Regions from separate parts of the Glutamicibacter sp. BW78 genome, predicted to be linked through region 2. Evidence: predicted binding sites of a transcription regulator. Region 2 holds the regulator's gene; the other holds the start of a gene.
What was found. Region 2 encodes LexA, which represses DNA repair genes until DNA is damaged. Its sites were predicted from a motif close to TCGAACANNTGTTCGA; they were not measured.
Positions count from the first base shown of each region.

Region 1: a site for LexA is predicted at 2,788-2,803, ahead of CIK75_RS03565 (DUF6504 family protein). Genes of this name have one in related genera too.

Region 1 covers NZ_NRGU01000023.1:34,015-39,202, forward strand. Annotated here, with positions in the region: gene dnaE (DNA polymerase III subunit alpha) at 1-2,377, opposite strand, end outside; gene CIK75_RS03565 (DUF6504 family protein) at 2,374-2,685, opposite strand; gene CIK75_RS03570 (polyketide cyclase) at 2,863-3,261, shown strand; gene CIK75_RS03575 (GNAT family N-acetyltransferase) at 3,354-3,929, opposite strand; gene CIK75_RS03580 (VOC family protein) at 4,000-4,407, opposite strand; gene CIK75_RS03585 (helix-turn-helix transcriptional regulator) at 4,418-4,858, opposite strand; gene CIK75_RS03590 (SOS response-associated peptidase) at 4,868-5,188, opposite strand, start outside.
Region 2 covers NZ_NRGU01000008.1:205,931-211,118, reverse strand. Annotated here, with positions in the region: gene priA (bifunctional 1-(5-phosphoribosyl)-5-((5-phosphoribosylamino)methylideneamino)imidazole-4-carboxamide isomerase/phosphoribosylanthranilate isomerase PriA) at 1-169, opposite strand, end outside; gene CIK75_RS16285 (hypothetical protein) at 213-365, opposite strand; gene hisH (imidazole glycerol phosphate synthase subunit HisH) at 365-1,003, opposite strand; gene hisB (imidazoleglycerol-phosphate dehydratase HisB) at 1,004-1,624, opposite strand; gene CIK75_RS01810 (histidinol-phosphate transaminase) at 1,683-2,813, opposite strand; gene CIK75_RS01805 (LysM peptidoglycan-binding domain-containing protein) at 2,882-3,280, opposite strand; gene lexA (transcriptional repressor LexA) at 3,544-4,269, shown strand; gene CIK75_RS01795 (ATP-dependent DNA helicase) at 4,328-5,188, opposite strand, start outside.

The sequences.
Region 1 (5,188 bases), on a different contig from region 2:
GCGGATAGCCCCGCTCCAGAGCTCTGGAACGGTAGAGTTCCTCCACCCGTGGTTCGGCCTGCTCGTTGCCCAGCAGCCGCCGATACACATCTGCCTTGGCCAATCCGCACCCGGTCATCACGTCGAAGATCCGTAGTACTTGTTCGTGAAAGACCGTGACCCCATGCGTCTCGGCCAGTGCTGGTTTAAGGTCAGGGTGAGGATAGTTTTCAACCGCAAAGCCATGCCGATTTTCCAGATACGGTTTGACCATATTTGATTGCATGGGCCCGGGCCGGAACAACGAGATATCGATGATGATGTCGTTGAATTCGCGTGGTGCCAGTTTGCCGATCAGTTCACGCTGCCCGGGAGATTCGATCTGGAAGCAGCCCAGCGTGTCGGTGGTGCGGATGAGTTCGAAGGTCGGTTCATCATCCAGCGGGACCCGCTGCAGGTCGATGGTCCCGTCGGTGTCCAGATACTCCGGAAGCCCCCCGTCAGATGTTTTCGAATGGGCGCCGGCGCGGGCAACCGCATCCCCGTCCCCATGGATCCGGACGACCTCGGAGACCGCATAGGCCATCGCCGATTGCATGCGCACCCCCAGCACATCCAGTTTGAGCATGCCCATGGGGTCCATATCGTGCTTATCGAATTGGCTCATCGCCAACCCGAGTCCGCTGGGCTGGACCGGGGTCCGGTCCAGCAGGGTGTTATCCCCCAGGATCACCCCGCACGGGTGCATGGAGATGTGGCGGGGCAGTCGGTCCAGCCGCTCGGTCAAATCCACCAGCAGGTCCAGCTGCTTCTCGGCCCCCATCCGTTCGGCAAAGGGGCGCAGCTCCGGCTTCTCGTCCAGGGCCTCGCGGAAGTTGCTGGCCGAGAAACGCCACAGCTGTTTGGCGATGACATCCAGGTCCCCGTCTCCCATGCCCAGCGCCTGCCCCGCGTCCCGGACCGCGCCACGGGCCCGGTACCCGTTCTGCATGCTCATCAGGGTGACCCGCTCTGAACCAAACCGTTTGAAGATGTGCTCATAGACCCGATGTCGTTCGGCGGATTCGACGTCGATGTCGATATCGGGAAGGGTCGTCCGGTCCCGCGAGAGGAAGCGTTCGAAGAGCAGGTCGTGGGCCAACGGGTTCACATGGCTAATGCCCAGGAGGAAGTTCACCACGGAAGAAGCGCCGGATCCCCGGGCGGCATTGCGCACGCCCAGGGTAGTGATCATCGAGCTAACCTCGGCCACGGTGAGGAAGTAGGTGCCAAAGCCCAGGTCGGAGATGGTTTCCAGTTCCATCGCGAGGCGATCGCGCAGCGCACGGGAACCGGCGTCCTGAGGGATCAGGCGGGTAATGCCTGCTTCGCAGCGTGCCGCCAGTTCCGCATCGGGGTGACCGCTGATACCAATCACGCTGGCTTCGGGGACCACGGGGATTCCCCAGCCGGCGTCGTCCACCGGGTCCATCCGTGCCCAGTCGGCCATGGCCGAGGTGTTGCCCAGCAGTTCCCCAGCGGCTCTCCCCTCCCCCGCGTCCCGCGCAATTTCCCGGGCCAAGGCGTTCATCCGTCCGGGGCTTTTGAGCCATCCCTGCCCGTTTGGTTGCAGATCGCCAAGAGTTTCCAACGAGCTCAAGGCACGGGCAGAATCCAGCACGTCGGCAGTAGCCGCACCATCGGGGTCTGCATAGCGCACGGCGTTGGTAAGTACTGCCGGAACATGAAGGGCCTGGGCGACGCGGAGCATCCGGATGGAATGCGCTGTGCTGAGCCGCTCCCCCGGGGTGTTCAGGTGGGTGACCAGCTCGAGGTGCACCACATCTCTACCCACCGCCTGCAGCCATCCGGCCAGCGCGGTCCTGGCGCGTGGGAGTTCACGGCGCAGGGCCGCCTGACCGACATCGGAATCTGGTCCCAGCAGCACTTTCAGTACCGTACCGGCCTCCGGGTCGGTGGCACACGACGCTAACTGCGCACGAGTCACCCCCACGGGTTTGCCTCCGGTAGCACCCCGGTGCGCCGCAGTCCCCTCATGGGCTAGGGAGACCAGCCGGCACAGAGCCCGGTAGCCGGCCCCGTCGCAATGTCCTTTAGCCAGTACGATGACACGCCCTTGGAGCTGTAGTCCCGGGCGCCCCCGGGCAGCATGCGCCGGAGGATGCCGGGCGTTATCAGCGCCGGGACCCAGCACCGCTAGGTTCACCCCGAGGATCGGATCCAGTCCGGTCTCCCGGCACGCCTTGAGGTGTTTGACGGCGCCGTAAAGGCCATCGCGTTCGGTGCTGGCCAGGGCATCAGCCCCCTCGGCAGCGGCCTTCAGGGCGAGGTCTTGGGGCCAGGAAACCCCGTAATGTGCGCTGAACGCGGAGGCCACGTTCAAATGCGTGAAACTCATGCACTCTCCAGCAAGGCATCGTGGATCCGGATGAGTCGCCAGCGCCCGCTCTCCACATCGCGGGAGACCTCGAAGGTGAGCAGCGGCCCCTTGCCGGCGAGCCTGACCTGTAGTTGCCATATCTCATGGTCGACAAGTCCCGGACCGCGGCCGCGTTCTGCGCGGATCTCCTCGGCCCACCAGCGGCGGCGCTCAAACCAGCGCACGGGATCGGCGGCAACACGGTATTCCCGTCCCTGCCACCGCATCCGCAAAGGTAAGCCTGCGGTGCTGCATTCCACGTCGACTGACTGGGTGAAAAGCCCCATCTGATACCTCCAATTCGCCCCGGACGACGGCATAGGTCTCGGGGCCCTAAATCATGGAAGGGGCCGCAAAACTGCCTGTGCGCGACGATCATCCCATTCTATTCGAATCTTTGTTCTAAGCAAGATCAGACTAGAAAGTATGTACGACACTTTGGGTTTCTGGATAGGATCTGGACCATGACATGGCCGGTGCGACACCTCACCCAGACCATTGACGCTGGAATCGACCGGGTCATCGCCGTTGCCGCTGACCCTCTGCAGCTCCCTCATTGGGCCGAGGGTCTGAGCTCCGGCATTCGCAACGAAGAGGGACGATGGATTACCGATTCCCCGATGGGCGCAGTCGAGGTGAGGTTCGTCGGCCCGATCAAGTCGGGCGTCCTCGATCATGACGTGGTCCTGCCGGACGGGACCGTCGTGCGCAATCCCCTCCGTGTACTGAGCAACGATCAGGGCAGCGAGGTCGTGTTCACCCTCTTCAAGAAAACGGGAATGAGTAACGCCGAGTTCGAACAGGATGCCAACGATGCTCGGGAGGATCTCGCCCGGTTGAAGGCGCTGGTCGAGGGCGGCTGACATGACACGCTGACGGCGGAGAGCACGCCCTTCTCCTTCATCAGCGGACCAGGGTTGCCTTCTTCTTCCTCCCGCGGGTAGCGGAGGTCCTGTTAGGATGCTCCGTCGCCGGGCAGGAGGGAGAACAGCACCATGTCATGGCGTTCACCGAAGCGTGCGGCCTTGGATCGCTGGATACCTTCGCGGGTGAAACCGGCCTTGAGTGCCACCTGCTGGGAACCATGGTTTTCCGACGCGGCTTCGAGGCTGACCCGTTGGGCTCCCAGATCTTCTATCGCCCACCGGCTCACGGCCTTGGTTGCCGCCGTAGCCACTCCACGGCCACGAGCCCATGGCGCCACCCAATATCCCACTTCCACCGTGGCGTTCGTCTGGTCGACATCAACCAGCCCGCAGGAAGCCAGGACAGCGTCCGTGCTTTCATCCACCACGGCGAAGGAAGCTCCGGCCTGCTCGCGCCAGGTTGCTGCGGAAAAATCGGCAAATGAGACCGCGTGATCCTGCGTGTATGGATACGGCACGGTCGTCCACCGGATGATTTCCGGGTCTTGGCAGGCCTGGTAGATCGAGTCCGCATCCTCGGGGCTCCAGGGGCGTAAGACGATCCCCGCCCCACCGTTCGTGGAACTTTTCAAGATCGGGTGCGTCGTGCTCCACGTCAAAGTCATGATGAACACCCTAGGGGATGCCCTGCCCGGGTCACGAGACGTCACTCGCAGGAGGCAGGAGCACCGCCGCTCAGTCAGTTGCTTGGTTAATGCGCACCATGTTCCCTGAGGGGTCACGGAAGGCACAGTCGCGTGGTCCCCACGGTTGATCGATTGGCTCCTGGAGCACTTCGGCACCCGTGGCACGGACTTTTTCGAAGAGGGCGTCGACGTCGTCCGTGGTGAACACGGTCATGGGCAGCACACCTTTGGCCAGGAGTTCTTGGAGGACATCCCCGTCCTGCTCTGATCGACCTGCATGTGGATTAGAGAGCACGATTTCCGCCCCTGGCTGGGAGACGGTACCCAGGGTGACCCACCGGTGCCCGCCACCGGCGACGTCGTTGACCACCTCGAGCCCGAGTCCGTCGCGATAAAAGGCGATGGCCTCGTCGACATCGTTCACGGTGATGTGGCAGTACTTCAAGGAAATGTTCATGTATCCAACGCTAGTCCTGGATAACTGGGGGTGCTTCTCGGATCCTGCTCGGTTTCAAGGAGGTAGGTCGGGAGGTTAACCGCGCCAAACAGCCCGGCATGGCCTGCAGTGCCGCATGGTCCAAGGCCCGGTACTGCGTCAGGGAAACACCGGCGATCCGGGTGAAGCTCGAACTGAACGACCCCAGTGACGTGCAGCCCACGGCCAGGCAGGCATCGGTGACCCCGACCCCACCCCGCAGCAAGGTCATCGCTCGTTCGATGCGTCGGGTCATCAGGTAGGCATACGGCGATTCACCATAGGCGGCCTTGAACCTTCGGGAGAAATGGGCCGGGGACATCAGTGCCGTGCCGGCCATGGTGGGCACATCGAGAGGATCAGCGAAGTCGCGGTCCATTAGATCCCTGGCGCGACGCAACCGCATCAGCTCCTGCAGTTCGTGCGCTTCCATGCCCTCAGATTACTCCGCGAAAAGGTCCTGAACCGGCTCGATGAGCTCGGGACCGTTGTTCCGCACGTTGCCCACGGCGGAGCCCACTTCCCGGAGAGACCAGCCTCCGGCAACCTCATAGGCTTCGGATCTGACTTGCTCGACCAGTGGGGCAGCTTCCCGGTCGCCGGGGTTCAACCATTCGGACATCGTCTCCCGATCCAAGGGGATGGGCAACCGATCGTGCAGTCCATGCAGTTCGTCGAGCACCGTGGATTCGCCCGTCTCGTCGGGTGAGGCCATCGTGAGGATGCTGCAGCTGAGCAGCCAGCGTTCGGCGTCGTCCTCTGC
Region 2 (5,188 bases):
CGGCGCCGTCCTGCTGCCAGGCCAGGGCTGCATCAAGCGGGTCACCGTATCCGGTCTCACTGCCGGCTTCGCCCTGAACGAGGCGGACGGCTTGCCCGTCGGCGATGTCCACCGCTGGCAGGAGTTCGAGGATGTTGTTGCTGGTCACAGGTTCTTCTCCGGTCTTCATCGATTGGGTGGGCCGCTGCCCGGCATACGCCGGGCAGGGACGGCTACTTCAGGGTCATGATGTAGGCGGCCAACAAGGCCATCCCAGCCAGCACCCAGGTCGCAACGATCCAGGAGATATGGGCTTTCTGCTGGCGCAGGGACAGGGCGCCACCAGCGAGGATTCCTCCGACCGCCATCAGAATCAGGCTCCACATCAGGACAGGGTCTCCAGCCAGTTGGAGAGCAGTTGCGCCCCTGCTTCCCCTGACTTTTCCGGGTGGAACTGCACGGCCGAAAGCGGGCCGTTCTCCACGGCGGCGATAAATGGGCCGCCATGATCCGACCAGGTCACTGCCGGGGGGTTCATACGCGGCTGAGCCACCGGGAAATCCCAATGCTGGACTGCGTAGGAATGCACGAAGTAGAAGCGCTCATCTTCGATGCCGGCAAAGAGTCGTGATCCCGTCGCCGCAGTCACGGTGTTCCACCCCATATGTGGGACGACTTCGGCCTTGAGTCGTTCGACGGTTCCCGGCCACTCGCCGAAACCGGCAGTCCGAATGCCATGTTCGACGCCTTCGTCGAAGAAGACCTGATGGCCGACGCAGATTCCCAGCACCGGTCGCCCCCCGGCGATCCGGCGACCAATGAGCGGTCCCGCCCCGACGTCATTGAGTGCTTTCATCACGCTGGCGAACGCACCCACGCCCGGGACGACGAGGCCATCAGCCTCACGGATATCGGCTGGTTGATTGCTCAACGTGACTTCGGCGCCGACATGTTCAAGTGCGCGAACCGCGGATCGGATGTTGCCCGACCCGTAATCCAACACCGTGATACGGGGCCCGGCCATCTACAAGGCACCCTTCGTGGAGGGGATCATTCCGGCATTGCGAGGGTCTGGTTCCACGGCTTGCCGCAAGGCGCGGGCGAAGGCCTTGAACTGTGCTTCGACGATGTGGTGCGGATCCCGACCGCCCAGGACTCGCATGTGGAGGCAGATCTGCGCGTGCAAGGTGATCGATTCAAAGACGTGGCGGGTCAGCGAACCGGTGAAGTGGCCTCCGATGAGGTGGTATTCCTGTCCTGCCGGTTCGCCTCCATGGACCAGGTACGGACGTCCCGAGATATCAACGACAGCGTGGGCCAGGGCTTCATCCAGCGGGACTGAAGCCTCGCCGAAGCGGCGGATGCCTGCCTTGTCGCCCAGGGCGGTGCGCAGGACTTCGCCGAGGGTGATGGCAACGTCCTCCACCGTGTGGTGGGCATCGATGTGGGTGTCGCCGGTCGCCTGGATGTTCAGGTCGATCAGTGAGTGTTTGGCCAACGCTGTCAGCATGTGGTCGTAGAACGGGACACTGGTACTGATGTTGGCGGTACCTGTGCCATCAAGGTCGAGTTCAACAGACACGGTGGACTCGCTGGTGGCGCGCTCCATGCGGGCTCGGCGACCGCCAAGCAGTTCTGCAGACATGGGTATTCCTTCGGTGTGGGTGGGGCGGGCGGCAACGGTGGCGGCCCACGGGTTAAGTCTAGCTGTCGTGCCCTGAATCAGTTTTCGGGGCGGAGGACACGAGGGCTTCCAACGCGTGGAGGAAAGCGGTCGTCTCGGCTTCCGTTCCCGCCGTGACCCGCAGGTGGCCGGCGATGCCCACATCGCGGACCAGCACGCCGGCGTCGAGTAGGCCCTGCCAGGTCGCACTGGAATGTTCGAGACCACCGAAGAACACGAAGTTGGAGTCACTCACCGCAGGTTTCAAACCCAACCGGGTCAGTTCGCTGACGATCCTGTCGCGTTGGCCCTTGATGTCCTCGACCGTGGCCAGCAAGGCATCAACCTGCTTCAAAGCAGCATTGGCGGTGGCCTGAGTGACGGCCGAGAGGTGGTACGGAAGACGCACCAAGCGCAGGGCGTCGGCAATTTCCGGAGCTGCGGCGAGGTAGCCAAGCCGTGCTCCAGCCAGCGCGAAGGCCTTGCTCATGGTCCTGGTGACGATCAGTCGTTCACGGCCGGGAAGCAGCGTCAGCGCCGACCGGGTCCCGCTGAGCGCGAATTCGGCGTAGGCCTCATCAACAATGACGATCGCCTGGCTGGTCCGCCCCGCCTCGTAGACGGCTTCAACGACGTCCAACCCGAGGGCGGTGCCTGTCGGATTATTCGGTGAACAAAGGATCACCAGATTCGGGGCGGCCGCTGCGACCTGATCCGCTGCTGACTGGGCGCTGAGTCCGAAGTCCTCGCCCCGCGCTCCGGCAAGGTAGGTGGTATCGGTACCGCTGGCCAGCAGCGGGTACATCGAATATGTCGGAGGGAAGCTCATCACGGTCCGCCCCGGCCCCCCGAAGGCCTGGAGGATCTGCTGCAGAACTTCGTTGGAGCCATTGGCCGCCCAAATACTTTCGGCTCCCAGCCCGTGCCCCAAATATCCGGCAAGGCGTTCACGCAGTTCGGTGAACTCGCGGTCAGGGTAGCGGTTCAGGTCCGTTGCGGCTGCGCTCACGTCTTCGGAGATGGCCCGGCTCACGGCTGCGGGCAGCGGATGGGTGTTCTCGTTGACATTCAACAGGATGGGAACATCCAGTTGGGGTGCGCCGTAGGGTTCGATGCCCCGCAGGTTCTCACGCAGGGGCAATTTGGCCAGTCGTTCCAGCTGATCACTCACGGCCCCATTCTATTGCCCGTCCGTCCGTGGCGGGAATCGGGGCCGGGGCCCGGGGTCATAAAGGAGGCTTAGCTGCCGGCGGGAACGAAGATCTGTTGGCCGGGGACGAGGACCGATCCCTTCAGGTCATTCATTTCGGTGATTTCCGCCACAACGTCTCGGCGGTCGCGCTGCGGAGCGAATTCCGCGGCCAGGGCCCAGACGGTATCCCCTTCCATGACCGAGACCGTCTGCGCCTCAACAGAGGTCGTGTCGGAGGCGTCAGAGGCCATCACCGGAGCGGTGAAGATACCGGCAAGCACCAGGAGTGTGGTGGCCACCAGCATGACCGGCAAGCCGATGAGGATGAACCGGCCCCGACGAGTCAGCGTCAGGCGGCCACTGCGAGCTTTGGCGGGGTGGGAGGAAATGGTCTGAACGGAATCGTCATTGAGGAACACCGGGGTCGCGAGTGCGATCTGCGCCATGGTCTTACCTTCCTGTTGTCCGCCGAAGCGGGTCCTGGTTGCGGGATTCAACTCCCGTCTTCGAACTCATATTCGAACTTCTGTCTCATTTTTAGCATCTATGTACGAAGATTGTCGAGACACGTTCGAATAAATCTTTGAATGACGTCGACGACTGCCCTAGAGTAGAAGCCATCGGCTGGATGGATGAGAGTCCACCAGTTGCATCCGACACATTGCGCACAGCCCCGGTACGCCGGCGATTTACCAGGACGGGATGGATCATGAGCTCAGCTGAGAATCCGGCGCCGAAGAAGGCACCGAAGGGGTTGACTATCCGACAGAAGAGGATCTTGGAAACCATCCAGGATGCCGTGGCCGATAAGGGGTACCCGCCGTCCATGCGCGAAATCGGCGACACCGTCGGTCTGGCGAGTTTGTCTAGCGTCACCCACCAGCTCGCTCAGTTGGAGAAGCTCGGCTACATTCGGCGGGACCCGCGCCGCCCGCGGGCCATGGAAATCCTGCGTTCCGGGCACCCGGAGACGGCAGCGAACCCACAGCTGTCCCTCGCCCCCGAAGAGCCGGTGCAGCCCCGCCCGACACTTTCAGTGGTGGAGTCGGACGACTCCTCAGAGGTGGCCCGTGTGCCTCTGGTGGGGCGCATCGCGGCGGGCGGACCAATTCTGGCGGACCAGGCAGTGGAAGACGTGATGTCCCTGCCCCGCCAGCTGGTTGGGCACGGCGAGCTGTTCATGCTCAAGGTCAGCGGCGATTCAATGGTTGAAGCAGCGATCTGTGATGGGGACTGGGTCGTCGTCCGCCGCCAACAACATGCAGAGAACGGCGATGTCGTCGCGGCTTTATTGGACGACGAGGCCACGGTGAAGACTTTCAGGCAGCGTGACGGCCACACCTGGCTGCTGCCACAGAATCGCCAGTACGAGCCGATCTTGGGCGATCATGCCACCGTCATGGGCAAGGTCGTTTCGGTGATGCGCTCGATCTAGACCGCTGTAGAGACCAAGGAGGGCTCCGTCCGTGGACGGGGCCCTCCTTCATCTCTATCTAGTGCTCGCTGGCCGCCAGACGGCGCAATGAACCCAGCACGACGTCCTTATCCGTGGTTGACCACATGGGGGGCAGCGATGCCCGCAGGTAGCTACCGTAGCGTTCAGTGGCCAACCGTGAATCTAATACGGCCACGACGCCACGATCGTCCGTCGATCGGATGAGTCGGCCCGCCCCTTGGGCCAGACGCACCGCTGCATGGGAGGCGGAGACGGCCATGAAACCGTTCCCGCCATGGCGGGCCACGTCCCGACTGCGCGCCGTGGACAGCGGGTCATCCGGACGGGGGAAGGGGATCCGGTCAATAACCACCAGGCGGCATGACTGACCGGGGACGTCGACTCCCTGCCAGAGGGTCATGGTGCCAAAGAGGCAGGTGTCGCGTTCATCGGCAAATTGTTTGACCAGGGTGGACATGCTCGATTCGCCTTGGCACAAAATTTCCGGAGTGACCCGCGGTCGCAAGGCTTCGGCAGCCTCCTCGGCGGCCCGACGCGAGGAAAACAGGGCGAGCACTCCCCCACCGGATGCCCCAATCAGATCTGCGAGCTCATCCATCGCCTCGGTGGATACATTTCGCGACGGCTTGGGCAGATGCCGTGCGACGTAGAGCATCCCCTGTCGGGAGTAATCAAAGGGGCTACCGACGTCGATACCTGTCCAGGCAGGAGCGCCCTCGCCCAGAAGTCCAAGCGAACCGGCCACCGGTTCAAAAGCGGCACCTATGGCCAGGGTGGCTGAGGTCAGCACAACCGTACGGCCATCGAAGAGGCCCTCACGCAATTTGCCGGCCACCGATAGCGGGGCGACATTGATGGTCGCTGGTGCCGACTCATCGGGAGCACTGTAGCCGGCGCC